One region of the Corynebacterium sp. HMSC074E01 genome, then DNA from elsewhere that is predicted to be linked to it. Evidence: predicted binding sites of a transcription regulator. Region 1 holds the regulator's gene; each other region holds the start of a gene.
What was found. Region 1 encodes LexA, which represses DNA repair genes until DNA is damaged. Its sites were predicted from a motif close to CGAACANNTGTTCG; they were not measured.
Positions count from the first base shown of each region.

Region 1 (10,366 bases):
TATCGCTCTTCGCACAACGCCTAGGAACCGCTCATGCGGTGTCTGTTCGGAGAATTCAAAAGGCCGCAGATAAATTGCGTTAGAAGCTATCGCGGTCACGCCGCCGCATCAGGCGGATTTCCGATTCAAAATCGTCTGCGCTTTCGAAGGACTTATACACGGAGGCAAAGCGCAGGTAGGCAACCTCATCGAGATCGCGGAGAGGCTCCAAGATGGCTAGGCCAATGTCGTTGGCATTGACTTGGGAGGAACCGTGACTGCGCACGGTCTCCTCGACTTCTTGCGCGAGCTTCTTCAGAGCGTCATCGCTTACATCACGCCCTTGGCACGCGCGTTTGACGCCGCGAATCAGCTTGTCGCGACTGAAGGGCTCAGCCAAGCCATTACGCTTGACTACCGACAGGACCGCTTTCTCAATGGTGGTAAAACGGCCTTTACATGCAGCACATTCGCGACGCCGCCGGATTGAGGTTCCACTATCAATCACACGCGAATCGATGACTCGTGACTGTTCATTGTGACAGAACGGGCAATACACAGTGCCGTAACCTTCCTCTCCGCCGATGCGCTTTGCTTCCCCGGCCCAAGAAATTCTAGCGCGAAGTTGCCACCGCGGTAGCCGAAGCACCATTGACATTAGGAACCTCACTATCGATGCTGAGGCCGCCCCACACTGTTCCAATAAAGACTGCAGCGCCAAAGACCGCGCCCAGAACATAGTTGCCTACGTTCGACCCGCCGCGCCGACTCCGTGGCACACTCCGCTGGAAAGAAACGGAGGATGATGCCGAGCCTGTCGTACGCCCCTGTGTTCTACCGTCCGAAGAAAGCGTTCGAACAACAGTCGTGCCACGTGAAGAAGTAGGTGACAGCTCATGGGCCCGTGTCTGATGCTGCACAGGATCCCAGATTGCCGCCGGCGGGACCAGGACGGCTGGATTGTGAGACTTCCGACGAACATCCCTACGCAGTACAGAGGCGTTATTGAGAGCGATAGCCATGACGGTTCCTTTCTAGATCTTCCTTCTCCATCGACGTAATATCCGAAGTCTAAGAATCCGGGCGGACACTTTCGAACATCACCATCGACCAACCGTTCGATTTAGCGTGTATGTTCGATTTATAGCACCCTCTCGAAAATTTGTCCACATTTCGGCGACGCTAGTCGAACATTTTTTCCTGTCGTGCTAAAAAGGAAAGCGGAAGAACCACCGGCAGCCCCCATACATGCCTGGTACGCCAAAGCCTCGGCCACGAATGTGCACATCGCAATAGTTTTAGGAGAAAGAATGGCCCGCAAACCCAAGCGAAGCGACCACCCTTCCCTCGACACCCTGTCCCCCCGGCAGCGCCGCATCCTAGAGGTTATCCATGATGCCGTAATGCTCCGCGGATACCCGCCAAGCATTCGGGAGATCGGTGATGCCACCGGCCTACAGTCCACATCATCCGTGGCCTACCAACTGAAGCAGCTTGAAGAGAAGGGCTTCCTGCGCCGCGATCCGAACAAGCCACGCGCCGTTGACGTCCGCCACTTCCCCGGTGCCGAAGATTCGAAGAAGCCCGGTCGCAAGACAGGCCAGGCAAACAAGTCTCCAGATCTTTCCACCCCTGATATCCCCGAGGACGCAGCTACGCCGAACTACATCCCGGTTGTCGGCCGCATTGCCGCAGGCTCCCCAATTACCGCCGAAGAAAACGTTGATGCTTATTTCCCCATGCCGGGCGAAATCCTCGGCAGCGGCGAGCTTTATATGCTGCAGGTCGTGGGCGATTCTATGCAAGACGCCGGAATTCTCAACGGCGATTGGGTGATTATTCGCTCACAATCCGTCGCAGAGGAAGGCGAATTCGTCGCCGCCCTTCTGGACGGCGAAGAGGCCACCGTAAAGGAATTTCACCGCGACTCTTCAGGCGTCTGGCTCCTTCCCCATAATGACGCCTACTCCCCCATCAAGGGCGACGAGGCTGAGATCATGGGCAAGGTAGTGTCAGTTTTCCGCAAGCTCTAGAAATCATCACCTCTCAGCCATCCCCCCAGGGCCCTACCCACCTCGCAGTGCCAGCCCACTCGGTGCGGGCGTAAAGGGCCGGGGGATTTTTTCTTTCTACCCCCTTGTGTGTGTACATGCCCGATTCCTGCCGCTTTGGCGTCCGATATCACACATTTGCATATATGCAGGTTATAGAGGAATTTTTCACTAAGGCCGCAACCGCAATGTGAGGTTTTCTTTGTTTAGTTCCGTTTTCTTCACATTCAGTGGGACAATGGAGGCATCGCCGCAACATTCGTTGCCCTTTTCGTTCACACGCCCCAGCCCCGTTTCCTTTCCGCGGCGGGCGCAGTGACCACCGCAGGCAGACTTCACTGGGAGGAACTATGTACGCAGAAGAGCGTCGCCGACAAATTGCCTCATTGACCGCCGTCGAAGGCCGTGTCAATGTCACCGAACTTTCTGAACGCTTCGATGTTACCGCTGAGACGATTCGCCGCGATCTCGCGGTTTTGGACCGGGAAGGAGTCGTGCACCGAGTCCATGGCGGTGCGGTTGCCTCCCAATCCTTCCAAACCGCGGAGTTAACCCTTGATACCCGTCAACGCTCGGCCACGGGCGCCAAGATGGCCATTGCGCGCGCTGCGCTGGAACAGCTCCCCGATGGCGGCAGCATCTTCCTCGACGCCGGCACCACGACGAATGCGCTTGCTGATCTCATTGGCCAGCGCTATTCGGCAGGTCAGTTCAGCATCGTCTCCAACAGCCTGCCGATCGCCCTTTCGCTAGCCAGCAACGGGGTATCCGAAGTCCAGCTCCTTGGCGGTACCGTACGGGCAATTACCCAGGCCGTGGTTGGTGATACCGCCCTTCGCACCATGGCGCTCATGCGTGCCGACGTGGCTTTTGTCGGCACCAACGCACTGACCATTGATCACGGTCTCTCAACGGCAGACTCGCAAGAGGCTGCGATCAAGTCCGCTTTCGTCACCAATGCGCACCGCGTCGTCGTATTGTGCGATTCTTCAAAGCTGGGCAATGACTACCTCGTGAGCTTTGCATCCCTCGATGAAATTGATGTCGTTATCACCGACGCCGGCGCACCCGCTTCCTACGTTGAAGCGCTGCGTGAGCACGGCGTTGAGGTGATCATTGCTGCAGAAAAGTAGGCGCCTTACCCCCACTAGATCGTTTCAGGAGGTGTGCACCCCTTCATGGTGAGGGGCGCACACCTCCTGCGCATTCAATAATCTAGGACGCTTGGAATTGCTCCAATAGGTCAATCACTGCGGCGCGGGCATCAGCTGGGCCCTCAGCGTTTACTGCTGCATCCGCCATCTTCTGGCATTGCTCAAGAGTGACCTCAGCAAGCTGTGCACCAACACCTGCGACGGCGGTCGACGCCGCCGACAGCGACGTCACACCAAGGCCGGTCAGTACGCAAGCGAGCATGGGATCAGCTGCTGCTTCACCACAAACGCCAACCGGAACGTTGTTATCGCGTCCGACCACGCAGGTGTGCTGAATCAAACGCAACACGGCCGGCTGCCACGGATCGGTCAGGTAGGCCAGCTGGGGCGATAGGCGGTCAGCGGCCATGGTGTACTGCGTCAAGTCATTGGTACCGATGGACACGAAGTCGAGGTGCGGCAAGATAGTATCCGCCATCAGGGCTGCAGCCGGTACCTCAATCATCGCGCCAGCCGTGAGCCCACGCTCACGACAGAGTTCAGCGAACCACTTTGCCTCGACTGCGGTGGCCACCATCGGTGCCATAACCCACGTCGTGGCACCCTCGGCACGCTTTTCTGCGGCCTGTGCGATGGCATCGAGCTGACGGGTCAAAAGCGCCTCGTTGTCGCGGGCGATACGCAGGCCGCGGACGCCCAAGGCGGGGTTCTCCTCAGAGTCCAACGTGGCATAGGAGATCGGCTTATCAGAACCAGCGTCGAGTGTTCGAACAACGACCTTGGAGTCCGGGAAAGCGTTGAAAACCTTGCCGTAGATGCGCGCTTGCTCCTCCACGGTGGGCTCTTCGCTCGCGGAGAGGAAAGACAGCTCCGTACGGTACAAACCGATACCTTCTGCCTGCGAATCGGAGGCGATACGAGCTGCGTTACCGTCGGCAACATTGGCTAGCAACTGCACGCGGTGTCCGTCCTTGGTCTGGGCCGGACCCCGCCACTCGGCTACTCGTGCCGCCTTCTCGCGGTATTCCTCTACAGCCTTGAGCGAGGCGGCGCGATCCGCGCCAAGGGCCACTGTGCCCACGGAGCCATCGACGAAGATCTGGGTTCCCGCCTCAATCGTGCGCAGCTCAGCGCCGACCGCCACAATGCACGGAAGGTCGAGCTGACGAGCAATAATTGCAGTGTGGCTGGTGGGACCGCCCAGCTCGGTCACCAGCGCCTTGATGTGGGTGGTGTCCAAGGTTGCGGTATCCGCCGGTGCAAGGTCATCCGCCAGCAGCACGGCTTCCCCTTCAACCATGGGCAGGCCCGGCTCTTGCTCACCGCGTAGTTGTGCGATGACGCGGTCGCGAACGTCCTTGAGGTCAGTCGTGCGCTCAGCCATCACGCCGCCGGCAGCCTCAAACATGGTGACAAACCTGTCCGTGGCCCCCACAACTGCATACTCGGCGTTCTTGCCGCTGCGAATACCCTTGCGCACTGCCTTGTGCCAACCTCGGTCCTTGACCATTCCGGCGGTAGCGCCCAGGACTTCTGCTGCCTGACCTTCCGCACCAGCGGCACGCTGCTCTAGCCTGCTGGCAACAATGTCGACCGCTTCGAGGAAGCGATCGTATTCAGCATCACGCTGCTCCTCCGCCACGGTTTCTCCAGCCGTGGGCAGTTCTGGGCGTGGGCGAACCCACACCGCCTCAGCGTATGCAACGCCGGCGACGACACCGGTGCCTTTAATGGTGGATGGGGATGCGTTTTCCATGACACATTTCCTTACGGAGACGATGTTTTCTCTTTCCAGATCATCACAAGTCGGCCAAAAATGCAACGAAACCCACAGTGATTCCATTGACATTCGGACACATACGGGCAATAATCAACATTAAGCAACATTAATTTCACGTTGACAACGGGCAATCCGCACCGAAGCTCTTGTTCACGCCCCTGAGGCGCGTTTGCCCCCAATATACGCACTCCGCGAAAGGGGACATTCTCCACGATGATCCTTACTTTGACCCCCAACCCAAGCATCGACGCCACCGTGCGCCTGAACGAGGCGCTCGAACCCGGTGCCGTCCACCGCGCCGAGTCTGTCTCCAGCGTTGCTGGCGGTAAAGGCGTCAACGTTACGCATGCAGTAACGCTCGCCGACGTCGACAGTCTGGCCCTTCTCCCGGCTATGGCCTCAGACCCTTTCTTGACCCTCGCCGCTGACGCATCTATCCCCGTACACGCAGTGCCGACACAGGGCGCGGTGCGCACCAACACCACCTTGACCGAACCGAATGGCCGCACGACCAAACTCAACGGACCTGGCCCCACGCTCGATGAATCAGTTCAGCAAGACGTGGCACAGGCCGTTGCTGAACGCTGCACCGACGCCGAGTGGATCGTCATGGCGGGCTCTCTTCCCAAAGGCGTTCCTACAGATTGGTACACGCAGCTCATCAGTGTCGCTCGCGAAGCCAACCCCGACATCCGCATAGCCGTCGATACCTCTGATGCGCCCATGGTGGCTCTCGGTAACAACCTCGAAGTAGCCAGCCCCGACCTCATCAAGCCAAACGGCCTCGAGCTGGGCCAGCTTGCAGGCGTCGATGGTCAGGCCCTTGAGGCCGCCGCCGAAGACGGCGACTTCAGCGGAGTGGTTGAGGCCGCGAGGGTCGTCGTCAAGCGCGGCATCCCCGAGGTTCTTGTCACCCTGGGCGGCGCTGGCGCGGTGCTGGTCACGGCCAAGGAAGCATGGGCTGCTACTCCCCCGCCCATCACCCTGCGCTCCACCGTGGGTGCCGGCGATTCTTCGCTCTCCGGCTATATCCTCGCCCGCCGCTCCGGCGCCTCGTACCCCGAAGCCCTGCGCCAGGCTGTGGCCTACGGTTCAGCAGCCGCAGCACTCCCGGGAACCCAGATTCCAACCCCCGAAGAACTGGATATCGAACACACGACGGTTTCGGCCGTCACCGACCTTTAGTAGTACTGAGGAGTACCTACCGATGTCATCACAACTCATCACCACCGACCTCGTGGCGCTCGACGCCGACTTCGGTGACAGCATCGAATCAGTCATTACCAATCTGGCCACGCTTGTTCACGACACCGGCCGCGCCACCTCCGTGGAGGAACTGGCAGGCCCCGCCATTGAGCGTGAGGCCAAGGCCGGCACCGGTGTTCCCGGTGGCGTTGCCATCCCACACTGCCGCTCTGCTGCCGTGTCTGAACCCACCCTGGCCTTCGCCCGCCTCTCGCGCGGGGTCGACTTCTCCGGCCCCGATGGTGACGCCCACCTGGTGTTTCTCATCGCGGCCCCGGAAGGTGGCGGTAAGGCACACCTGAAGATCCTCTCCAAGCTTGCCCGCGCGCTGGTGAAGAAGGACTTCTTGGAGGCTCTGCGCACCGCGCAGACCAAGGAGGAAATCGTCTCTCTGGTCCTCGACGTGGTCAACGCCGAAAAGCCGAAGAAGAAGGCTGCCGCCAGCGAATCGGCACCTGCCGCTGCGGCTGCAGCGCCTGCGGCAAGCAAGGCTGCGGATTCACAGAAGACCCGCATCGTGGCCGTCACCGCATGCCCGACTGGCATTGCCCACACGTACATGGCAGCCGACGCACTCACCCAGACCGCCGAGGAGCGCGACGATGTCGAGCTCACAGTCGAGACCCAGGGATCTTCCAATAACACCGCTGTTTCTGCAGAAACCATCGCGGCTGCCGACGCCGTCATTTTCGCCACCGATGTCGGTGTTCGCGACCGGGAGCGCTTCGCCGGCAAGCCCGTCATTGAATCGGGCGTCAAGCGCGCCATCAACGAGCCGGGCGTGATGCTCGATGAAGCCATCGCTGCCTCCAAGAACCCCAACGCACACAAGGTCGCAGGCACTGCAGGCGCAGCCTCCTCTAGCTCCGCGGAAGAAGGCGAAGGACTGGGCTGGGGCAAGCGCATTCAGCAGGCCATCATGACCGGCGTGTCCTACATGGTTCCCTTCGTCGCCGCCGGTGGCCTCCTCTTGGCCTTGGGCTTCCTCTTCGGTGGCTACGACATGGCAAACGGCTGGCAGGCCATCACCACCGATTACTCGCTGACCAACCTGCCGGGCCATGACGTCATGGTTGATGGCGAAATGATGACCTTCCAGAAGGCAGGATTCGCCCTATACATCGGCGCTGTGCTCTTCGCGATTGGTCAAGCATCGATGGGATTCATCGTCGCGGCGCTATCCGGCTACATTGCCTTTGCCCTGGCAGGCCGCCCGGGCATCGCGCCGGGCTTCGCCGGTGGTGCCATTGCTGTTACCCTCGGTGCGGGCTTCATCGGTGGTCTGGTTACCGGCCTTATCGCTGGCTTTGTTGCGATGTGGATTGGCAAGTGGAAGGTCCCGCGCTGGATCGGCTCCCTCATGCCTGTAGTCATCATCCCGCTGCTCGCCACGATGGTTACTGGCCTGCTCATGTACCTGCTGCTCGGTGCACCGCTGGCCGCCATCATGGAAGGCCTGCAGAACTGGCTGTCCTCCATGTCCGGTTCCTCCGCTGTCCTTCTGGGCATCATCCTGGGCCTTATGATGTGCTCCGACTTGGGTGGCCCGGTCAACAAGGCTGCTTACCTCTTCGCTACTGCTGGCCTGTCCACGGGTGATGAGGCTTCCATGAAGATCATGGCCGCTGTCATGGCCTCCGGCATGGTTCCGCCGATTGCGCTGTCCATCGCTACCTTCGTCCGCAAGAACCTGTTCACGCCTGCGGAGCAGGAGAACGGCAAGTCCGCTTGGCTGCTGGGTCTGTCCTTCGTCTCCGAGGGTGCTATCCCCTTCGCTGCTGCCGACCCGCTGCGTGTCATCCCTTCGATGATGCTCGGTGGCGCAGTAACAGGTGCTTTGTCGATGTCCCTGGACGTCATGTCCCGCGCTCCGCACGGCGGAATCTTTGTTATCTTCGCTATCGAACCTGCGTGGGCTTACTTCGTGGCTATCCTTGCCGGCGTCATCGTGTCCGCCATTGCGGTCATCGCGATGAAGCAATTCTGGCCCAATAAGGCTGCTGAAGAGGCTGCTGCGAAGGCAGACAAGACCAAGGCCGCCGCCTAGCGCTTAACCCGCGTACACTTGTAAGCACGAAACACCGTAATTCGAAAGGATTATCATCATGGCTTCTAAGACCGTCAAGGTTGGTTCCTCCGTCGGACTGCACGCACGTCCGGCTTCCATCATCGCCGATGCTGCCGCTGAGTTCGATGAGGACATCTTCCTCACCCTCGTTGGCGATGAGGACGAGGATGAGACCGATGCTGCTTCCTCCCTCATGATCATGGCTCTCGGCGCCGAGCAGGGCGACGAAGTCACCGTGACCTCCGAGAACGAGGCGGCTGTCGAGAAGATCGCCGGCCTCATCGAGCAGGACCTCGACGCTTCCTAAAGCACTTTCCGTTTATAGAACGGCAGCTCCCGCTTCCCTCTTACGCTGAGGGTGGCGGGAGCTTTTCGTTTCACCTCGTCTCCGCGGACTCTTTCGCTTTTCATCGCCACTCGGCTGAAGTGACCCGCTGTGTAGAGTCAAAGACATGACCGACCAGCCCATAACGCCCCCAGACTTCGGCATCGAAGCGCTAAATCTGGCGCTGATTGCGGAATCCTTAACCCCGCGCTTGGATAGCTTTACCGCTTCCGAGAATCATTACCGGCACGAGGGCTCGTGGAAGGAACCGAAATTCACCGTCGTCGCGCTCATAAGGAATAAGCTGGCCATCGACGCAGTCCTAGCCATTGAGACTGAATGCGAACAGGGATTGGCCTTTGTGGGCTACGAGATCATGGGGGCGATGTCCCGGCTCCGCGGCGACCTCGATACCGAAACTCTCTACCACGGAGTTGCCTCATTCCTCTGGGCGGATCAGTTAGCGGGAGACTATCCGATTGGAAAAGCAGACTTCGCCAACCCCGAAACCATTTCGTGGCCAACTCATACCGCCGACGAGGTATACATACACACGGTGCGAGAGCTACTGGACTACGTACAGGCTCATGCCGACAGTGATGATGTCTGGCTGAATGACGAGTTCGTGAAGAGAGCTGTAAAGGGACCGAAGTAAAAGCACCTTATGCAGACTTCTGCACACATTCATCTGGGGTTTTGCGTAAATACGCGTCCAGATGGTGCCTTTACTCCGGTCCCTTATCCTCGCTAGTCGGCGGAAGCGCCTCTAGTACTTCGCGCCGCGTCCCTCACCAATGGTGCCGTAGAGCTTCTTCATCACTGGGTAGAGCACGATGATGCCAACCGAGCCCCAGGCAATACCTTCGAGCGTCACGCCGAAGACGTCGAGCGTGAGGTTACCAATACCCGCGATGAGCGCCACTGCCGCCGCAGTGAGGTTCACTGGGTTGTTGAAGTTGACCTTGTTGTCCATCCAGATGCGCACGCCAAGCATGCCGATAAGGCCGTAAAGGACGATGCAAGCACCGCCCAGCACGCCGGTGGGGATGGTGAAGATAAGCGCGCCAAACTTCGGGATGAAGGCCAGAGCGATGGCGGTGATTGCAGCTACCCAGTAGGCGGCCGTGGAGTAGACGCGGGTGGCGGCCATGACGCCGATATTCTCCGCGTAGGTTGTGGTGCCGGAGCCGCCGAAACCACCGGCCAGGGAGGTGGCCAGGCCGTCCGCGATGAGAGCGTCGCCAGCGAGATCATCGAGGTCGCGCTTGGTCATCTCAGAGACGGCTTTGACGTGGCCGACATTTTCAGCAATCAGAACGACCAACACCGGAAGTGCTGCCGCGATGGCGGAAACGTGGAACTCCGGCGCATGGAACTGCGGGAAGCCAATCCAAGCCGCCTCGCGGATAGACTCCACCGCGCCCTCACCGAGGTTGCCCGTGGCAGCTGCGAAAGCCCAGCCGACGACGACACCAATCAGAATCGACAGACGCGAAACCATGCCGCGCCCGGCCACGGTGGCCAAGATGATGACCGCCAGCGTCACCGTAGCGACCAGAGGCTGGCTCGAATAGTTGGTGGCAGCATTGGGCGCCAAGTTAAGGCCGATCAGTGCCACGATGGCGCCGGTCACGGCCGGCGGCATGACGGCGTCAAGGACCTTGCGGCCCGCCGCCTTCACCGCGAAACCAATCGCCACCAAGACCAGGCCGGTCACTAAGACGGAACCTGCCTGCGCGCCAATGCCGTACTGCTGGGAGGCGC
Region 1 is NZ_KV794847.1:300,089-310,454, reverse strand. Features, by position in the region: gene hrpA (ATP-dependent RNA helicase HrpA) at 1-83, shown strand, start outside; gene nrdR (transcriptional regulator NrdR) at 80-538, opposite strand; gene lexA (transcriptional repressor LexA) at 1,290-2,012, shown strand; gene HMPREF2537_RS07460 (DeoR/GlpR family DNA-binding transcription regulator) at 2,381-3,163, shown strand; gene ptsP (phosphoenolpyruvate--protein phosphotransferase) at 3,246-4,940, opposite strand; gene HMPREF2537_RS07450 (1-phosphofructokinase family hexose kinase) at 5,178-6,149, shown strand; gene HMPREF2537_RS07445 (PTS fructose transporter subunit IIABC) at 6,172-8,256, shown strand; gene HMPREF2537_RS07440 (HPr family phosphocarrier protein) at 8,315-8,584, shown strand; gene HMPREF2537_RS07435 (hypothetical protein) at 8,730-9,257, shown strand; gene HMPREF2537_RS07430 (uracil-xanthine permease family protein) at 9,369-10,366, opposite strand, start outside.

Region 2 (10,366 bases), on a different contig from region 1:
TTCGGGCATCATTGGTGCGCTGGCCGGCCAGGCTATTCCGCCCTCGGTGAAGGGCCTGGATTTCGCCCTCGTCGCCTTGTTCATCGTCCTGGCGATTGACTCCTTCCAGAACAACAAGGACTACTCGCTTCCCCTGTCCGCGGCGGTCCTGGGCGTCCTCGCGGGATTCCTTTTCCCCGATCAGCTACTCATGGTGGCGCTGAGTGCCTACTTCCTGCTCTTGGTGGTGCGCTACTTTTCCCCGCGTATCGATAGCGCGATGATTCTACGGAGGGAGCCGTCTTGCCAGTCGGAGTAACCCTAGGGAGCATCCTCGCAGTTTTGATTCCTGTGGGGGTAGTGACCGTTCTTTTGCGTTGGCTGCCTTTCGGATTCGTCAAAGCGCTTAAAGGAAGCCAGTTCATCAGCATGCTGGGGTTCACTATGCCCGTGGGTGTGATGACTGTTCTGGTGGTCTATACCTTGTTTAGTCAGACTCAAGACACGGGAAGCGTGGTGGCTCCCCTCGTCGGTGCAGCGGCTACTGCCGTGCTGCACCTCTGGCGCCGCAATTCCGGCTTGTCCATCTTTGGTGGAACGGCCGTGTACATGGTGTTGGTGAACTTGGTGCTTTAAAAGTCGCCGTACAGGGCGATGGCCTCTGTCCACAGGGAGTGGAACTGGAAGGCGTCGATAAGCTCGGCGTCGATGTCGGGGAACTTATCGTAGGTATCGGGGTGTGGCACTACTTGCTGGGGGATGTTGGCATCACCCACGGAGGCGGTCGGGGTTGCGGCGCCGACGATGGCGTCATTCGGCGCGAGCGCGATCATGCGCAGCATCGAGCAGGCTTCCCCGTTAATCTCCTCAAGTTCTGCGATATGGATGGCGGTGCCGACCTCTGGGACAGTCATGGTGGTGCGAACGTAAAGCTTTTTCATGTGCTCTCACTCTACCCGCGCGTAGCGAGCCGCCATAGACGCGCAAATCATAAGCTGCACTTGGTGGTAGATCATGAGCGGGAGGATGAGCAGCCCCAGAGAGGTACCGCCAGAGGCAAAGATGACCGATGCCATGGGAAGGCCCGTGGCCAAGGACTTTTTCGAACCGCAGAACTGGATGGCGATGGTGTCTTCTCGGTCGAAGCCCAGCTTTCTGCTCACCACTTTGGTCAGCCAGAGCATGAAGAAGACGAACACAGTTGAGAATGCAATCTGGAAAAGGATCTGCCAGACGCTAATCGACGCCCATATCCCGTCCACCATTCCCTTTGAAAAGGCGGCATACACCACCATCGCGATGGAGCCGCGGTCTACTACTTTCGTGGCTTTACTGGCTGCGAAATTCCCTACCCATTTTCTAGTAAGTTGGCCGAGCACGAAGGGAAGGAGCAGGAGGATTGAGATCTCAAGGAATACTGAGCCATCGATGTGGATCCCGTCGCCGGCACCCATGAGCGCCATGACCAGTAGGGGCGTGAGGAAGACGCCGGCCAGATTCGATGCGGACGCGGAGACAATTGCGCCGGGAACGTTTCCGCGGGCGATTGACGTGAAGGCCACCGAAGACTGCACTGTGGACGGCACGAGCGTCAGGTAAAGGATTCCCAAGTAGAGGTCGGTCGGGATGAAGGAGGTGAGTGGCCGGAGAACAAGGCCGATGACTGGGTAAACCACGAAGGTGAATACCAGAATGGTCAGGTGAAGCTTCCAATGCTTGATGCCGTTGATGGCTTCGCGCGTTGAGAGTCGCGCGCCGTAGAGGAAGAAGAGGAGAGCGATTCCGATGTTGGTGAGGACATCGAAGCTTTCCGCAAAACTCCCCCGCGCGGGGAAAACGATCGCGAGCGTGACGGCGCAGAGGATGAGGACAATGAGGGGGTCGAGTCTTTTCAGGCGCTCAAGCATATAAGAGAGTGTAGACCCGCACCCACTGTTTCACGTGAAACACCGCTTTAGCCTCGTGAGGCCGCGGGGATTGTCCTAGGCGGTGACGTTCTTGATTGTTCCGCCGTTGGTTTCCACGCCATATTCCGTGAGCGGCTTGGGGCTGGGGCCGCCGGTGACCTCGCCATTACTGAGATCAAAGCTGGAGTAGTGGCTCGTGCAGGTGGCGGTCATGCCCTCAATTTTCGTAATGAGGGAGCCCTGGTGCGGGCAAGTTTGCGAATATGCCTTGAATTCGCCCTCGGTAGGTTGTGCGAAGATCACCTTGTCCACAATGATGGCTGAGCCAACGGGGATTTCCGTGGCAGCGATCTCCGCCGAGGGCTCCTTGCCGCAAGCAGCGAGGTAAGCTCCGGCAAAGGTTGTGGCGGTACCAAGCAGGAAGAGGCGGCGCGAACACGTAGTCATGTGGTTTACTCTATCTGATTCCCCGCCTTTGGTGGGGACCGTGTTGAATTGCTAGCTGAGATTGCCATCCCACAAGGGCAGCTCTTCTTCCCTACTGCCGCTGAAATCGTAGGCGCCGTAGGTTGTGCCGACATCGCTATAGATGGTTCCAGCTACGTTGCGCACGCCGCGGCTATCGCCTGCGAACGCATAGGTCGCTCCCGCGCCAAGAATGGTGAAACTGAACGCAGCTGCAGCGATGATTTTAAGCGCGCGAATATTCTTCCTCTTGTTCATGGGATCCATGGTGCGCCGTCGATAGTGAACATTCACTGTGCCGCGCCATCCTTCCATTGAGTTGGTGCGTGGTTCCCAGTGCGGACACAGGATAATTAAAAAGGTCACGCCAACAGTAGAGTTTCCCACTGTTGGCGTGACCAAGTATTAATTTAGTTGTTACGAAATGGGGGAAACGTCATTACGCGTACCTATTACGTCACTGTGCCATAATGACAGTGCTAGTCATTGTTCACGTTGTCGGCACGTTCCGCAGCTGCGCGGGCCGCGGAGACGTCGACTGTCGGCGCTTCTCCCCCGCACCCGCCATCGCCGCAGTTGCAGGAATCACCACAACCCTCATCCTCCTTGTGTGCCTGGTCCCACAGGTAGGCTGCGCGGGCACCCATGTTGGAACCGATGGAGAGCGCGAGGATCGCTACGACGAACGTGAGTGCAGGAATCAGCCACATCCATCCCTCGGCGCGCAGTGCGATGATGCCGCCGAATACTAAAGCGACGCCGCCCAAGAACCAGAACGGGCCCGCGACAGCGTGGGCGTTATCCCAGGCTTCTTTAGATTTGCGGATCTCGGCCAGGCGTAAACCAACGACGCTATTTCCAGGAAGCTTACGGAGCGTGGCAAGGCCGCCGACGATAATAAGTACCGCGGCCAAGATGAGGAAAATGATTCCGACTACGAGCATGCCCCTTAGTCTATCCCGCTTCCTAGCTGGCGAGAAAGCCAGTTCAAATTATTCGCATCCTGCTGTATTATACATTTCGTGTCGCTTGGTAGATATTAATGTACTTATCATCGAGCGAGAAAACCGACGTGGTAGCAACCATAGAAAAGACTCAATCATGACATTTAAGAGTGTTCTCAACTCTCTGTTGTTCAAGGTTATCGTCGCGATAGTTTTGGGCATCATCGTTAGCCAGTTTGCCCCAGAGTGGTTTGGCAGGGCTTTCGCCACATATAACGGCCTGTTCTCAAACTTCCTCGGCTTCTTCATCCCCATTCTTATTCTTGCGCTCGTGGCTCCGGCAATTGCCGGCCTCGGGCGGGGTGCCGGCAAGTGGCTGGGCATTACTGCAGGAATTGCCTATGGCTCAACCATCGTGGCGGGCCTTGTTGCGTATGGTCTGACCCAGGCCCTGTACCCCACTTTGCTGGCTGGGCAAACGCTCAATACCGAGGTATCCGACATCGATGCTGGTGCACTCGAGCCCTATTTCACTGTTGAGATGCCAGCACCATTTGAGGTGATGACGGCCCTACTTCTGTCCTTCTGCATTGGCGTGGCCATGACCACTGTGAAATCCGACAATCTCTATGCGATTACCAAGGAATTCGAAAACGTTGTCATCAAGGTGATCTGGGGCTTCGTTATCCCACTTCTGCCGATCTACATTTTCGGTATGTTCCTCTCGCTGGGCATGAACGGAAACATCGGCACGGTTCTGATCGCCTTCACGAAGGTACTCTTACTCGCAGTTGTGATGACCTTGGTTTACCTTGTGCTCCAATACGTCATTGCTGGTGCCATCGCAGGTAAGAATCCGTTCAGCGCTTTGAAGAACATGGCACCGGCCTACTTCACGGCGCTGGGTACATCCTCCTCGGCGGCTACGATTCCGGTTACCTTGGATGCCACTTTGAAGAATGGGATTTCCAAGCCTGTTGCTGGCTTCGTTATCCCCCTTTGCGCGACCATTCACCTCTCCGGTTCGATGATCAAGCTGACTCTATATGCCTTTGCGATCGTGTTCATGGCTGACGGTATGGAAGCTGATTTGGGTAAGGCTCTCGGATTCATTCTTCTTCTTGGCATTATGATGATCGCTGCCCCTGGCGTTCCGGGTGGTGCTGTGATGGTCGCTGTGGGTCTGTTGCAGGCCAATATGGGCTTCGATGATTCGATGGTGGCATTGATGATTGCTGCCTACATTGCCATCGACTCTGTTGGTACTGCTGCGAACGTTACTGGCGACGGCGCTATTGCGATGATCGTTGACCGCTTCGCACGGGACAAGATCGAAGGCTTGGAAGCTGAAGTTGACTCCTCTGCCGCCAACGAGGAGGCCGCCACAGCCTAAGTTTCACGTGAAACGCTGATAGCTTCCCTCTCCCCTAGCCCGCTTCACTTCGGTGGTCTATTTACCGAGACCAACCTTCTGGAACGCGGGCTCTGGGAGGGGGACTTTTGTTTGCCCGAATAGTTCCTTCGCTAGTTGCGCAACCGCCTTCCGTGACTGGGGAGCCCTCGGTGGAAAGATTTTAGTTAACCCTTGCGGGCTCTCGTTCGAACAGGTATTCTATAGGTGGGCGTGGGGACGTCATTGTTCGGCTAGTTTAGGGGGTGCAACTACCCATGGGAACCACAACAAACTCTTCAACGTCAATACCTACCGCGTACTTCTCTCACTCAAACCCGCACGATCCTGATTGCAAGGCGGGCCAACTGATGCGGAGAATAGAGTACGAGTTTTGGTCCAGTGTCCAACCACCGCTCGATGCAGACTCAGGTACTGCCTTCATGCGCATTGGGCAAAAGACAGGAAAGTCTCTTGCCCATGTGGCGCGGAATGTTATGGGACTCATTCGTCTCAATGAGTTGCCGAAGGTAAAGGCTTTGCAAGACGCTGAGTTCTTGCTTGACATGCAGGCCTTGGTCGCTATCGATCAAGTAATGGCAAAGCTCGGAAACCCTATTTCATCAGTTGTTGCCGAGATTGATAGTCAATTGGCGGCGTGGTTAACGCCGACTAAGCCGAACCAACTTTTCCCAAGCGCAGATAAGATCCGGCGCAAGGTGCGTGACATTGCGAAGGTCTTAGATGATTCAATCGCCTTCCGAGACAGTCGGAGGAAGAATCGCTACTCGCTCCTCACTCGCGGAGAGCGTGCCTCGATTGAACTTGAGGTAGACAGCAATGTCGGCATCGTCATCCACGAAACCATCAAGTTGGCCGCTAAAGAGCACGACGTCTCAATGGCGGATGCCTTGATCCTCCTCATTACGGGCAAAATCAAACCTGAGGTAGGAAAGGTGGTCGTGCATGAATACAAAGCCACGGATGTGGAAGGAGCCCCAGTTTACGTCCAAGGACATGGATGGGCCGGCGAAGGAGTCCCGGCGTCGAAGACAGTGGCGCGCGACTTTAGTGATGCTCCAGAACCGTGCAAGGGTTACCAGCCTTCAGATGTCACACGAAAGTATGTCGAGGGGCGCGACGGGACTTGTCGCGCCCCCGGCTGTAATCGTCCAGCATGGACTTGCCAATTGGACCATCGGATCAACTATTCCGATGGTGGCCAGACGCATGCATCCAATTTGGTTGCTCTTTGCCAGCACCACCACAACATGAAAACTGATGGGCGGGCCTTCTATATCCTAGACCCAGTTACCGGTGACGTTGTGTGGTTGTTTGAGGACGGAACCTGGGCGGTGACCGAGGCAACTGGCCCCCTGGCTCCGGCGTCAAAGGTGTGGGCGCGAACCATTGCGGAGGATGTCATTTCTCACCGTCGGAAGATGCACGAAGAAGCAAAAGCCTTGAAGGTGGAGCTGGACGGCGGTGAAATGGTCGAAATATTCGACAGGACGGACCCAGCAGATCGTTACTCGAGTGGGCACGAGGATATCCCCTTCTAGGGGTCTAGGGTCGGAAGTTGTTAGGAACGCACGGGGAAGTGAGGAGGCATCTGGAGGGACATGGATTAGGCTCCACGGGTTGTTACCTATTTCGACGTCGGTAGTCATCAGGTTAGCGCACGCGGACAGTGCGTAGTTTCACGTGAAACGGCCCCTTCCATCGCGATGCGCGGCGGCGGACGAGGTGATGGAAGAGGCCGAGGTGAGTTGACTAGTCTGGGGCGCTCCTAGTCATGGTTGCCCGAAAAGGCGTCCAGAAGGGTGCCTAGAAAGCTTGTTTAGGATTCCGTATGTTTGGTAGCGGCCTTCATCTTGGAGACAAAGTCGGTGACCGCAGTGGCGAGCCCGTCGGCGGGGCGGCCTTCTTCGTCGAGGTGGGCGTCGACAATCTTCGTTAAAGCGGAACCGGTGATTGCACCAGCTGCGCCGGCGGCGATTGCGTCGGCGACGTGCTGAGGCGTCGAGATACCGAACCCAAGAAGAATCGGCGCTCCACCGAAGCGCTTCACGTTATTCACCACTTCATCGAGCCCGCGGGTTTCTGACTCCTTCTCGGTGCCAGTGACGCCGTCGCGCGAGATAGCGTAGATATATCCCTTGGAGTACTGAGCCACTCCCTGGAGAGTCTGTTCAGATGCTTGAGCCGGGGCGATAAAGATTGGGTCAATTCCGGCTTTTTCGGCGGCGGCGACGAAAGGTGCGCCTTCGCGAACGGGGACGTCGGGAAGCAAGATGCTATCGGCACCCGCTTCCTGGAACTCGGAGTAGAAGGTCTCTAGCCCGCGAGTGAAGGGAACGTTTCCGTAGATGAGCATGCCGATTGGTAGGTCGGGGAATTCGCTTCGGATGCGGCGGATTTGTTCGATCGCGGAGTCGACCGTCGCGCCGCCTGCAAGTGCGCGGATATGGGAGGCCTGAATGGTGGGGCCGTCGGCGACCGGATCGGAGAAGGGGACGCCGAGCTCGAGCGCATCGGCACCACCGGCGACAGCGGCGCGAACAATGGCGAGAGCGGTGTCTGGGCTGGGATCGCTCAGCATGATGAAGGGGACAAATGCCCCTTCCTTGCGGGCGGCGAGGCTGGAGAAAAGTTTCTCGTAGCGGCTCATTACTTGTCCTCCGTGATCTGGAATTCGGGGTGCGCGTCGAGGGTGCTGCGAACGTGGTCGATGTCCTTGTCACCGCGGCCAGAAAGGGAAACGAGAATGGTGATGTCCTCATCTTTGCGCTTGAGTGCATAGGCAAGGGCATGCGAGGATTCGAGAGCTGGGATGATGCCCTCCCGGCGGCTGAGAATCTGGAAGGCTTCGAGTGCTTCGGCGTCGGTGATGCCGACATAAGTGGCTCGGCCGGTCTGTGCGAGGTGGGCGTGTTGTGGGCCTACACCCGGGTAGTCGAGGCCGGCAGAAATAGAATAGGATTCCTCAACTTGCCCGTCAGCATTGCGCATGAGGTAGGAGCGGGCACCGTGGAGGATGCCAATGGTGCCGTTGTTGATCGTGGCGCCATGGTGGCCGGAGTCTAGGCCCTCTCCCCCAGGCTCGGCACCGACGAGTTCGACTGATTCCTCGTCGATGAAATCCGCAAACATGCCAATGGCATTGGAGCCGCCGCCGACGCAGGCGACGACCACGTCGGGGAGCCCGCCAGTGCGCTCCAGCATTTGGGCCTTGGCTTCTTCAGAAATGACTTTGTGGAATTCTCGAACAATCGTCGGGAAGGGGTGAGGGCCGGCCGCGGTGCCTAGGAGGTAGTGAGACTCGTGGAACGTCGCGGTCCAGTCACGGAGAGCTTCGTTGACAGCATCCTTGAGGGTTCCTGAGCCGGAATCCACGGGCACCACCTTGGCGCCCATGAGTTCCATGCGGTAGACATTGGGCTGCTGCCTCTCGACATCCTTTGCGCCCATGTAGATCACGCAGTCGAGGTCAAGCAGCGCACAAGCGAGGGCGGTCGCCGTGCCATGCTGGCCGGCGCCGGTCTCCGCGATAATACGGGTCTTGCCCATTCGCTTGGCCAAGAGCGCTTGGCCGACTACCTGGTTGGTCTTGTGAGCGCCGCCGTGCACGAGGTCCTCACGCTTAAGGAAGATGCGTGCCTTTCCGCCAAGCTTGGTCGCTTCGGTGAGAGGCGTAGGGCGGCCCAGATAGTCCCGTAGGTAGCCGGCAAGTTCCTCGCGGAAGGCCGGATCATTCTGGGCGTCGACAAAGGCTTGCTCGAGCTGGTCGAGTGCTGGAATGAGTGATTCGGGAACAAATTGTCCGCCAAACTCACCGAAGTAGGCGGGAAGAATGGTCTCCCTGGTGTTCTGATCGTTGGTCATGATTGTCCTTTTGTCTCGGGCTGTTGCTAGGGCTCGGGTTGGGAATTAATACGTAAAGTGACGAATAGTATGGAAGGCCTGGGCGATGAGCGCACTGTCCTTTCGACCGTTGACTTCGACTCCTGAGTTAATGTCCAATCCGGCGGTGCCGACGCGAAGAGCCTCGGTGAGGTTCTCTGGATTCAGGCCCCCAGCGAGAAGTGACTTTGCCTTGACCTCGTCCGGGACAGACGTCCAGTCGAAGGAGGTGCCGGTGCCCCCGGTGCCGGAGTCGAGGATGAGGAGGTCGACGGCGTCGGCAAGCGCGGAGGCAAGGGCCGGGCCGTGGGGTGCCGTCATGTCGATGGCGCGCCACACCTGGCGCTCCCCCGCTGCTGCGCGTACGGACTCAATGAGTTCGAGCTCGGCCTTCGTGCTCCCCTGGTATGGCGCGTGGATTTGCAGGGCGGAAATACCGTCGAGGGCCAGTTCCTCCCAACCGGTAGTGCGGCGTGAGACCGCGACATAGTTAAGGTCGGGCTCATGAGCGATGATATCGAGCGCGGTTTCACGTGAAACATTGCGCGGCGATGCCTCTTCGAAGATGAGACCACCGTAGACCGCACCGGCGGCGCGGGCGGCTTGGGCCGCAGACCACGAGGTGAGGCCGCAAACTTTGTTGTGGCCATAGACAAGCTCACGGGCGGCGCGGTCGATGTCAGGTGTGCCGGTGAGCTGCGAGCCAACGAGGAAAGCATTGGCGTGAGAACCCAGGCGGCGAACGGTTTGGTTGTCGCGGATACCGGACTCCGAGACGATGACCTTGCCAGACGGCACGTGGTGCGAAAGGCGCTCGGAGCGAGTGAGATCGATGCTGAGGTCGTGGAGGTTTCGGTTATTGATTCCGATCACGTCAATGCCGAAGGCAGTGGCGCGGGCGACTTCCTTCTCGGTGATGGCTTCGGTAAGGACATCAAGTCCAAGGGAATCCGCGAGCTGCTTGAGTTCCGCGTAAGTCTTGTCATCGACGATCGACATCATGAGCAAAATAGCGTCAGCGCCGAAATAACGCGCGGCATAAATCTGGATCGGGTCAACGATGAAGTCCTTGCACAGCACCGGCAGGTGCGTCGACAGCGCTACGGTCTGCATGTGGTCATAGTCGCCGCCGAAGCGATCAGGCTCGCAGAGGACGGAGATAGCCGAGGCATAACGCGAGTAGACGCGAGCGATGGCCCCAGGCTCATAATGTTCCCGAATGAGCCCGAGCGATGGCGAGGCGGACTTGCACTCCATGATGAAACGGTTGGTGCCGTTGAGCGCATCGTAGAAGGAACGTTCTGAGCGCGGGAGGGCAGCGAGATCCACGTGTGCCAGGCGCTCACGGATGGCGGGCAGGTGCGTGCGGCGCTTGGCGACGATCCCCTCAAGCACGGTCGGCAGAGCCATAGTTCGCCTCCTCGTGCTTCTTCAGCCATGCAGCCACGGTGCCATCCTTGATGAGCTGGTCAGCATGCACAACGCCCTCGTGAATGGAGCCGGTAGTGCCATTGAGGTAGAACATCGCGCCGGCGGTCGCGGCGATCGCATCATGGTGGGCGGGCTTGCCGGTGCCGGCGAAGACGGCGCGCAGGGCCTCGGCGTTTTCCTTGCCATTGCCGCCGGCGAGGTCAGTTAGCTCGTGGCGGGAAATGTCCAGGTCCTCCGGGGTGAGCTCGTAGTGGGTTATGGTGCCGTCGCGAAGCTCCCAGACCTGGGTGGTGCCGTGGACAGCGATCTCATCGGTGCCGGCGCCGTGGACGACGAGCGCGCGTGTG
Region 2 is NZ_KV794821.1:27,197-37,562, reverse strand. Features, by position in the region: gene HMPREF2537_RS01265 (AzlC family ABC transporter permease) at 1-298, shown strand, start outside; gene HMPREF2537_RS01260 (branched-chain amino acid transporter permease) at 283-615, shown strand; gene HMPREF2537_RS01255 (hypothetical protein) at 612-920, opposite strand; gene HMPREF2537_RS01250 (bile acid:sodium symporter family protein) at 927-1,886, opposite strand; gene HMPREF2537_RS01245 (Rieske (2Fe-2S) protein) at 1,962-2,333, opposite strand; gene HMPREF2537_RS01240 (hypothetical protein) at 2,385-2,609, opposite strand; gene HMPREF2537_RS01235 (SdpI family protein) at 2,831-3,295, opposite strand; gene HMPREF2537_RS01230 (dicarboxylate/amino acid:cation symporter) at 3,453-4,688, shown strand; gene HMPREF2537_RS01225 (HNH endonuclease signature motif containing protein) at 5,129-6,247, shown strand; gene trpA (tryptophan synthase subunit alpha) at 6,526-7,356, opposite strand; gene trpB (tryptophan synthase subunit beta) at 7,356-8,570, opposite strand; gene trpCF (bifunctional indole-3-glycerol-phosphate synthase TrpC/phosphoribosylanthranilate isomerase TrpF) at 8,616-9,998, opposite strand; gene trpD (anthranilate phosphoribosyltransferase) at 9,976-10,366, opposite strand, start outside.
Region 2: the regulator LexA is predicted to act here: its motif matches at 4,896-4,909, upstream of HMPREF2537_RS01225 (HNH endonuclease signature motif containing protein).

Region 3 (10,366 bases), on a different contig from region 1:
CACGTGCTACTCGAGGAAGCCGGCGTGGTGTGCCTGCGCCTGCGCGTTGCCGCGGAGTTCGAGGGCGGCGAGCGCTTGGAGCGGATTTGGCGTACCCAGGAAGCGCTCAGCGAGGCGGCCACGGCGGACCGCGTGCGCTGGCAGCTCGACGGCTGGTTGAGTGCTGCGCGGGCGGGGAGTGCGCCGGGTGAGGGAGGGGGCATCGCCAAGCTGGCGTTGGAACCGGTGGAGGTCGCCCCGCCGGAGGATGGGCTCCTGTGGGGCGCGGGTGAATCCGCGGAGCAAGCCAAGCGCGTCATCGCGCGCGTGCAATCCCAGCTGGGGGTGGACCGCGTGCTGCAGCCCCGCCCGGCGGCGGGGCGTGGGGTGGCCGAGCGCATCGAGTACGTCCCCTATGGTGAGCAGCGCGATCCGCAGCCGGAGGGCACGTGGCCGGGGCGCATCCCGGCGCCGCTTCCGGCGAGCCTGGCCCACCCAGCCGCGCGGATTCGGCTTATCGACTCCTCCTCGAAGGACATCATCGTCACCGCCGAGGCCCTCCTTTCCGGGGAACCAGCAGGCTTAGGATGGGGCCAGCACCGCTACCGGGTGACTGGGTGGGCCGGCCCGTGGCCCGTGGATACCGGATGGTGGGAGGCGGGTGTGGCGCAGCGTTGTGCGCGCCTGCAAGTAGTGGGAGAAAACGACAAAGGCCAGCGCGCCTGGCTGCTGGTGTGGGCAGGCGGGCGCTGGTCGGTGGAGGCAACCTATGCCTGAACGGATTAATTCAAGATGTCGATAACCAGGCGCGTCGGCGCCCTGAGCACCTGGACCGAGTACGGGTGGCGTTCATTAAGCCCGATAACGAACTGCGAGCGAGCCTCGAAGGTGCCGCTGCTGACCACCTGGGTCACCAGCCCGCCGGCGCCCTTCACGGTGCCGATGTTGGGGTCTTCCATGTCGAGCTGGAAGGGGTAAGCGGTGCCGTCGATGCTGACGTCGAGCGCGGTGGAACCTTCATAAGCAATCGGGTTGCCGGAGCCCTGCTGGGCGGGAGCGTCGGTGTAATCGATGAACCAGCCCGGCGAACCGTCCCCGACAAACTCGAAGACCACGCGGTCAAAACCTTCATGCTTGCCCACGCGGACATCAGTCACCACCAGCTCCGAGGGGGCCGGTGGGCGGAGGGTTTTCATCTCCATGTTGGCGTCGCCCAGCGGGGTCAGCCCAGCCGGTGCGGCCGGGGAGGGGGCAGCAGGAGTGACTGTGGCAGTGGAGGTGGAGGCGCCGGACAGGGTGGCGTCGAGAGTCTTCGTGGGGCCGTCGGAGCTGCCGTCCGGGGAGGAAGACGGAGCGCATCCCTGAAGCGCGAGCGCACCCGAGACAACGAGTGCGGCAACTGGGGCGGCTGTGCGCAAGAGGTTATGTTTCGGCATGACTTCGAGCGTAGTGGCACTACGGGGAATTATATGCATCGCGCTAAGCAACGTAACCACATTGTTGTGAAAAGAGTGATGCCAGTTAAGATGGCGCCATGACCTTCTGCTCCGACGTCCAGGTCGAGCCCCTGGCCGGTACTGCTAAACAAGAATCTGTGTACGTCCTTTTTGAGTGGCCCACGGCGTGGTCCCGCGACGTGCTTGACGGACGTACCTTTGGCCCCGGCTTGACTGCGAAGCTCAAGGCCAAGCTCAAAGGCGTGGCGGGCCTGCAACTCATTCGCCGCCCTGGGCGCGCTGGGCATGAGCGGGGGACGGGGCATTTCCGTTGTTTCGTCGTGTGGGCACGCGAGGGTTTAGTGCAGGATTACGTCCTGAACGGCCCGGAGGACATCCTCGATCTGGATCTGGAGCACCCCACCGGCACGTGTCTGCCGCTGGTGCTCGTGTGCACCCATGCCAAGCGCGATGCCTGCTGCGCAATCAAGGGACGCCCGCTTGCCGCCTCCCTGGCATGCGAATTTGAGGAGACCGTGTGGGAAACCTCCCACACCAAGGGACACCGTTTCGCGCCGTCGGTGCTGTTGATGCCCTGGGGATATTCCTTTGGCCGCCTCAACGTGGAAGCCGGCCGCGAGCTCGTGGGCAAGGCCTTGCACGGCGAGTACTTCTACCCCGCCAACCGCGGTTCCGGCCTCGCCACGCCCCGGGGTCAGGTGGCGGAGCTCGCGGTGGCACGCCAGCTTCTCGACGCCTCCGAGACCCTCCACTACGGCGACCTCACCGTCGACGCGGTGGAGAACCCCGCCGCAAAGAATAGCGTCGTTGTGCGCCACCGTGATGGCCGCGCATGGGACGTAGAGCTCGAAGAAAAAGAGGCCTCCGGCGTCGTCTCTTCTTGTGGAGACGAGCCGAAGACCTCTCGTTTCTATGCCGCGCGCAGCGTCGAAAAGCGCAGCGCATAGAGCGCGGGCGCGGCACCTCTAAACTGTGCCGAGCCAGGCGCGGCGCGCGGCTAGCGGCGCATAATCTTGGCCGAGAGCCAGTTGCCAAAGAACTGCGCTGCCTGCACCAGCACAATGATGATGAGGGTAGCCACCACGGTGACCTCCCACTCGAAGGCGCGGTAGCCGTAGACAATGGCGAAGTCACCCAAGCCGCCGCCGCCGACGTAGCCGGCCATCGCGGACATATCGACGATGCCGATGAACAGGAAGGTGTAGCCCAGCACCAGCGGGCCCAGTGCCTCCGGAATGATGACCGTGGTGATGATCTTCCACGGCGAAGCACCCATTGCGCGGGCTGCTTCAATCACGCCCGGATCCAGCGCCACGAGGTTCTGCTCCACGATGCGCGCCACCGCGAAGGTAGCCGCAATCACCATGACGAACGTGGCCGGCTCACGTCCGATGGAGCTGCCCAGCACCGCCACCGTCAGCGGCTGCACAAAGGCCAGCAAGATAATGAACGGAATCGGGCGAACAAAGTTCACCAGGATATTGATGACGAAGTGGATGGGCTTGTTCTGCAGGATGCCACCCGGGCGCGTGGTGTAGAGCAGGATGCCCAGCACGAGGCCGATGATGCCGGCGAGCACCAGGGTGGTGGCGACCATGATGAGGGTGTCCTTGATGGCGTCGACAAGCGTGCTGCCCAGTCGGTCCCAATTGGCCTGCGCGAGGTAGGTGACGTTCATCGTTGGATCTCCTCAATGTCGGTGGTGCGTTGCATGTGGGCGTAGAAGTCTTCGATGGCGGCGTCTGGGCCGTTGAGGCGCACGGTGATCTTGCCAAAGGAGTGCTTCTGCAAGGTGGTAATGCCGCCGTGGACCACGGCGATGGACACGCCCTTGTCCGCGAGCTTGCCCGCGGCATCGAAGAAACCGGACTTCTCCGTCAGGTTGATGGTGAACAAACGCCCCTCGTGGGCCAAGAGGTCATCGGCCTCCACGACGTCCGGGGTGTTGCGCAGCGAGGTGGCCACGAACTTCTCCGCTACCTTGGTCTGCGGATTGGAAAAGACCTCGTAGACGCTGCCGGCCTCGATAACGCGTCCGCTTTCCATGACGGCCACCTTGTCGGCGATGGAGCGCACGACGTCCATCTCGTGGGTGATGACCACGATGGTGATGCCGAGGTCGCGGTTGACTTTGCGCAGCAGGTCAAGAACCTCGTGGGTGGTGGTGGGGTCGAGCGCCGAGGTGGCTTCATCTGCCAGCAGCAGGGAAGGGTTATTAGCCAGGGCGCGGGCGATGCCGACGCGCTGCTTCTGGCCGCCGGAGAGCTGCTCCGGGTAGTTATCGCCCTTGTCCGCCAGGCCGACGAACTCCAGCAGTTCCTGTACGCGCTGTTTACGCTCTTGCTTGTCGACGCCCTGCAGCTTCAGCGGGTACTCAATATTGCCCGCCGCGGTGCGCGAGGACATGAGGTTGAACTGCTGGAAGATCATGCCGATGTTGCGGCGGATGCCGCGGAGCTTGGACTCGGGGAGGGGGACGACATCGGTGCCGTCGAGAAGCAGCTGCCCTGAGGTCGGCTTGTCCAGGCCGTTGATCATGCGCACCAGCGTGGATTTGCCCGCGCCGGAGAAGCCGATGATGCCGATGATCTCGCCGGGCTCGACGGTCAAAGAGACATCATCAAGCGCTTTCGTGGTGGCCTTTTTGTTTTTAAAGACTTTGGTGATGTTGCGGAATTCAATCCGGGTGCCCCGGTGGGCGCCTTGTTGTTCAGTCACGTGGTTTTCCTTTGTACGTGTCCGTGTGGTGAATAAGCAGGGAGTAACGGGCAAAATCCCCCGGGTCACGCAAACGAGCGTGAGCGCGGGGGAGGAGGGAGATTCGCTTAGCTGGAGGAGGCTTCCTCTTCCAAGCGCTCCAGAATCTCCTGAAGCTCTGGCTGCGGTTTATCCACGAAGATAGTGGTGCCACCCGTGGTGTCTTGCACCGCGGCCTTCACCTCATCAGAGAGGTAGAGTTCAGCCAGCTTCTTGACCTTCTCATTGTCCTTGTCTTTTTCCTGTACAGCCCACACGTTGACGTAGGGGTCGAACAGGATCTTCGGGTCGGCGTTGGGGTTTTCCGGGTCGTCGTAAAGCACGGCGTCGGCCGGGTTGATACCCGCGCGCTTGAAGAAGGAGTTGGTGATGATGGCGGGCTTGCCCTCGCCGAAGGCGGACGGGGTCTGGGAAGCATCGACCGGGGTGATGCTTACCTTGGATGCGGCCTCGTCGATGTCGGCGGGATCCGGGGTGAGCTTGCCCTCTTCCTTGAGCTTCAGCAAACCGTTGGCTGCCAGCAGGTTGATGGCGCGGCCCTGGTTCGTGGCGTCATTCGGAATGGCGATGTCCTGGCCCTCGATGCCGTCGATGCTGTCGTGGCCCTTCCAGAACAGCGGCATGGGGTAGACCTGCGTGGAGGCCACCGGAACGAGGTTCGTGCCGTTGCCCACGTTGTACTCGGCGAGGAACTTCAGATGCTGGAACTTGTTGGTATCCGTGCTGCCCTCAGCCAAGGACTGGTTGGGGGTGGCGTAGTCGGTGAAGCTCTTCATCTCGATCTCGATGCCTTCCTTGGCAGCGAGCTCTTTGAGTACGCCCCACTCCGGAAGTTCGGCGTCGGTGGTGCCGACGATGATGGGATCCTCGGCGGTGCCGGCGGCGAAATCGGAGCTTGCAGACGAGCAGGCGACCAAGCTGGTAGCAGCAACCAGGCTAGCGGCGGCGGCTGCTACGAGGCGGCGGATGCGCATGATTCGTCCTTTACTAGTTAGTCAGTGATGGGATTGTGCTTAGACCTGCTCTTCGAGGCGCTCCAGAATCTCCTGGAGCTCCTCCTGGGAGCGGTCGACGGCCACGGCGGTATCACCGGAGGACTTCAGAACGGCATCGGTGACCTTCGGGTCCTTCCACAGCTCGGCCAGCTCGTGAAGGGTTTCGTTATCGGCGTCGTCGGCGCGTACGGCCCAGACGTTGATGTAGGGCTCGGCCTCAGTGGAGTCCGGGTCATCCTGAGCGACGGCAGACTGCGGGTCAATGCCAGCGCGCTCGAGGAAGGAGTTGTTGATGACGGCCGGCTTACCCTCGCCGTACGCGGCCGGAGTCTGAGCAGCGTCTACCGGGGTGACCTTGACCTTGGACTTCTCCTCATCGATGTCCAGCGGGGTGGGGGTCAGCGGGCTGCCCTCCTTGAGGGTGACCAGGCCTTCCTGAACCAGCAGGCCGATGGCGCGGCCCTGGTTGGTGGAGTCATTCGGAATAGCAACTTCCTGGCCCTCGATGTCAGCGAGGTCCTTGTGGTCCTTCCAGTAGATGGCCAGCGGGTAGATCTCGGTGGCGGCCAGCGGGACGAGGTCGGTGCCGTTGCCCTTGTTGTACTCAGCCAGGAACTTCAGGTGCTGGAACTTGTTCGTCGTCAGCTTGCCCTGGTCCAGAGCCTGGTTCGGAGTGTTGTAATCGGAGAAATTCTCCAGCTTGACGTCGAAGCCAGCTTCCTTGGCCAGGTCCTGGAAGACGGCCCACTCTTCCATGTTGGCGTCGGTGGTGCCGATGGTGATGGTGGAGTCCTTGGTGATGGCTTCGCCGGAATCCTTGGACTCGGCGGAGTCCGAGGAATCGGAGGAGCAAGCAACCAGCCCGGTTGCGGCGATGACGGCTGCCGAGGTGGCGGCAAGTACGCGACGGATGCTCATGGTGGGTTCCTAGTGTCCCTTCTTGGTTTGTGCGGCAAGTCGTGTCACCGCAGGAGTGTTCACTGCAGGAAAAACTAGCAACGATTGAACCGCTTTGTCTATCCGGCGGATCGTTCAACGACAACCTTGACGGGAACCTGTGTTCGAATATAGTATGTGAGCCTATGAGATTCAATGGGGGTGAGGCGCTACCGTGGTCTCGGGTGGAGAGGATTCTCTCGGGCCGTCCAGGGCCCGTCCCGGTGTCGGTGGACCACCTACCGCAGGCCGCGGACGCGCCGAAGGTGGGGCATTCCGCCGTGCCTTTCGCGGAGCTGCACGCGGTGAGCTCGTATAGCTTCCTCCACGGCGCCTCCGAGCCGGAGGAGCTCGTGGCGCGCGCCGTCGAGCTGGGCCTGTGGGGGATTGCGCTGGTAGATAGGGATGGATTCTATGGACTTATGAAATTTGTGGAAGCTGCCGCCCAGGTGGGGCTGCCCGCCGTTTTTGGCGCGGAGCTTAGCCTCGACCCGGCTCCGCTGACGGTCTTGGCGCGCACCCCGGAGGGCTACCGGCGGCTATCCCGGCTCATCTCCCGCGCACGCATGGAGGCGGGGGAGAAGGGGGTCGTGTCCTATCCTTCCCTGGCGGAGATTGGTGCGCAGTTGCAGGATGAGTGCCTCTTTCTGGTGGGCTGGGAATGGGCGGAGCATTTCGATCTTCTGGTCGATGGAATAAAAATAGACAGCATGGTTCTGGAGTACGCATGTACCCAGCTCCCGGAGGACGCGGACCACCACCTACTGCTGGATTCCTTGCCGGTTCCGCGCGCCATAGCCACCGCCCACCCGGCTGCCGCCACGCGGGAACACGCGCGGTTGGCCGGAGCCAAACAGGCCTTGTCCAGACGCCTCGCGCTTGCCGACGCCTCCCCCAACTCCCACCCCATGGGCTCGTCCTGGCTGCGCTCCGGGGAACAGATGGCGCGCTTGCTGCCTGAGCGTCCCGAGCTCATTGTGGAAACCGTCCGCGTTCTCGAGGAGTGCAGCTTCACGTGGGAGGCGCTGGCCCCGAACCTGCCTGATTTTGACGTGCCGGAAGGCCATACCGAGATGTCCTGGCTGGAGCACCTCACCTTCGAGCGAGCAGCGGCGCGCTATGCCACGCGCCCCGAGGAGATTCGGCGCAGGGCGTGGGAGCAGATGCGGTATGAGCTGGGCGTCGTCAAGCAGCTGGGCTTTCCCGGCTACTTCCTCATCGTGTGTGATCTCGTGGACTTTTGTAAACGGGAGAACATCCTGTGCCAGGGGCGCGGGTCGGCGGCGAATTCGGCGGTGTGTTTCGCGCTGGGGATTACGAATGCGGAGCCGATTTCCGCGGGCCTGCTCTTTGAGCGCTTCCTCTCCCCGGACCGCGATGGCCCGCCGGATATTGACATCGATATTGAATCCGGGCGGCGTGAGGAAGTCATTCAGTACGTCTATGCCAAGCACGGTCGCGAGCGCGCCGCGCAGGTGGCCAACGTGATTACGTACCGCCGCAAAGGGGCGTTGCGGGATGCTGCCCGCGCGTTGGGCTATCCGCAGGGTTCGGCCGATGCCTGGTCGAAGGGCATTGCGCCCGCGCCTTCGGATGTTGAATCCTTAGCCGAGCAGTTTCTGGGCCAGCCGCGCCACCTGGGTATTCACTCCGGCGGCATGGTGCTCTGTGATCGACCGATTGCGGATGTCGTGCCCGTGGAATGGGCACGCATGGAGAACCGTTCAGTGCTGCAGTGGGATAAGGATGATTGTGCCGCGGCCGGGCTGGTGAAGTTCGACCTGCTGGGCCTGGGCATGCTCGAAGCCCTGCACCACATGATGGATTTGGTGGAGGAGAGCACCGGCAGGGTGGTCAACCTGTGGGAGTTGGACCTGGCTGACGTGGAAGTCTATGACATGCTCTGCCGCGCGGATGCGGTGGGCGTGTTTCAGGTGGAGTCGCGCGCGCAGCTGAGCACTCTGCCGAGGCTCAAGCCGCGGGTCTTCTTCGACCTTGTGGTGGAGGTCGCCCTCATCCGCCCGGGTCCCATCCAGGGCGGGTCGGTGCACCCCTACCTGCGCCGCCGCGATGGCAAGGAGCCGGTGACCTATGACCATCCGGTGCTGGAGAAATCCCTGGGCAAGACGCTGGGGATTCCGCTCTTTCAGGAGCAGCTCATGCAGATTGCGGTCGATGCCGCCGGTTTCAGTGGCGCGGAGGCCGATGACCTGCGGCGCGCGATGGGCTCGAAGCGCTCGCCAGCCAAGATGGCAGCGCTCAAGCAGCGCTTCTATGAGGGCTTGGAGGAAACCAACGGGATTGTCGGGGAGGGGGCGGATAAGTTGTGGGCCAAGATCGTGGCTTTCGCCGCGTATGGCTTCCCGGAGTCCCACTCGCAGTCTTTTGCCTCCTTGGTGTACTTTTCGGCGTGGTTTAAGCGCTATTACCCGGCGCAGTTTTGCGTTGGCTTGTTGCGCGCGCAGCCGATGGGCTTCTATTCGCCGCAGTCGCTTATTCAGGATGCGCGCCGCCATGGGGTGGAGGTGCTGCCGGTCAGCGTCAACGAATCGGGCCGCGAGGCGCGCGTGGTGGTGGGCGCGGACGGCCAGGCTCGCATCCGCTTAGGCCTCAACCTCATCAAAGGCCTAGGTGATAAGGCCGCCGACCGAATTGAAGCGGCCGCGCCGTTTGTCGACGTCCCCGATCTCTCCCGCCGCGCCGATCTCACCGTCGATCACGTGGAGACCCTCGCCGTGGCGGGGGCCTTGGATGTCTTTGGGATGGATCGCCGCCAAGCGCTGTGGCAGGCGGGTGTGGCCGCAACGGAGCGGGCGGGAATGCTGCCGGGGCTGTCTGCTATCGAGGCGCCGTCCTTGCCGGGGATGAGCGCTTTTGAGCTCATGGCGGCGGACGTGGCGAGCACCGGCGTGACCCACAATCAGCAGCCAATGGAGCAGGTTCGTGGGGAATTGCAGGCCCGCGGAATCCTATCGGCGGCGGACCTGCCGGGCGTGGAGGATGGCACTCGCGTGCGCATCGCCGGGGTGGTCACGCACCGCCAGCGCCCGCACACAGCGGGCGGCGTGGTCTTCTTCGGTCTGGAGGATGAGACCGGGTTGATGAACGTGATGGTCTCACCCGGCCTGTGGGCCCGGGATAAGGTCACCGCGCGAACAGCGCCCGCGCTCATCGTGCGCGGCATTGTGCAGAATGCCTCCGGGGCGGTCACCGTTGCCGCGGACCAGCTTGAGCCACTGGCCTTCGGTGAGGCTCTTTCGCGGGGCTCGCGGGATTTCCGCTAGTGCTCGACGCTGAAGAGATCGCCGGGCTGGCACTCCAGGGCCGCGCAGAGTGCGGCGAGGGTGCTAAAGCGCACGGCCTTGGCGCGATTATTCTTCAGCACTGAGAGGTTCACCGGGGTGATGCCGACTTGCTTGGCCAGGTCGGTGCCGGTGATCTGGCGCTGGGCCATCACCTCGTCGAGGTGGCAGGTCACGATAGGTTCAGTGTTGTTAGACAAGGCCATCCACATCCTCTTCGAGTGCGCTGCCACGCTTGATGGCTACGGAAAAGAGAATCAGCACGCAGACTGCGATATAAGGGATGGCCAGTTCCGCTAGGGGCGTGCCCGTCTGGTTGGCCCACCAATCAATTCCTAAGTCGTTGGCGGCCCAGTTATTGCCCATGCCCTCGATGCCGAAGCGGGCGATGGCCCACACGAAGATGCACACGGCGAGTCCGTTGAGCGAGCGCGTGGAGCGGGGGTCGAAGAGCTTGCCCTGCTGCATCGTGCGGGCGAGGGAGAAGATGAAGCCCGCGGCGGCGAAGATCGCCACGATCTTGAGGATGAGCGCGGTCATGAGCATCCAGTAGGCGCCGCCGTCCAGGTTGTGGGCGCCGAGGCCTTCCGGCACGGCCGCGCTGAGGGCGGTGTTAAACGTGCCGTCGAAGACGTCCCTGGCGTAGTTGGGCAGGATGAGCGCGATGGTTAGAACGGCGATGAAAATAGCGGCGCCGATGTCGTTGCGCTCCTTCTTTGCTTTCTTTTCGGGGTCTGTCATGGTTGTCCCTTCCGCCGATATCTTATCGACTATCGATGTTGTCGTAATTCGATAATATCGATTAGCGATAAGTATGGCAAGGGGTGCGGGGTTATTCCTTTGAGATGAGCTCGTCGCGATTCATTTTGCCGGCCAGGGAGCGCGCCACGGAGAAAGGAACCCACACCATGAGCAGCAGGATGATTTTGAGGTAGAGCTG
Region 3 is NZ_KV794853.1:84,730-95,095, forward strand. Features, by position in the region: gene HMPREF2537_RS08935 (Y-family DNA polymerase) at 1-756, shown strand, start outside; gene HMPREF2537_RS08940 (AMIN-like domain-containing (lipo)protein) at 762-1,415, opposite strand; gene HMPREF2537_RS08945 (sucrase ferredoxin) at 1,514-2,383, shown strand; gene HMPREF2537_RS08950 (methionine ABC transporter permease) at 2,434-3,114, opposite strand; gene HMPREF2537_RS08955 (methionine ABC transporter ATP-binding protein) at 3,111-4,154, opposite strand; gene HMPREF2537_RS08960 (MetQ/NlpA family ABC transporter substrate-binding protein) at 4,262-5,167, opposite strand; gene HMPREF2537_RS08965 (MetQ/NlpA family ABC transporter substrate-binding protein) at 5,207-6,106, opposite strand; gene HMPREF2537_RS08970 (error-prone DNA polymerase) at 6,271-9,408, shown strand; gene HMPREF2537_RS08975 (helix-turn-helix domain-containing protein) at 9,405-9,632, opposite strand; gene HMPREF2537_RS08980 (DUF2975 domain-containing protein) at 9,619-10,167, opposite strand; gene HMPREF2537_RS08985 (hypothetical protein) at 10,259-10,366, opposite strand, start outside.
Region 3: the regulator LexA is predicted to act here: its motif matches at 6,239-6,252, upstream of HMPREF2537_RS08970 (error-prone DNA polymerase).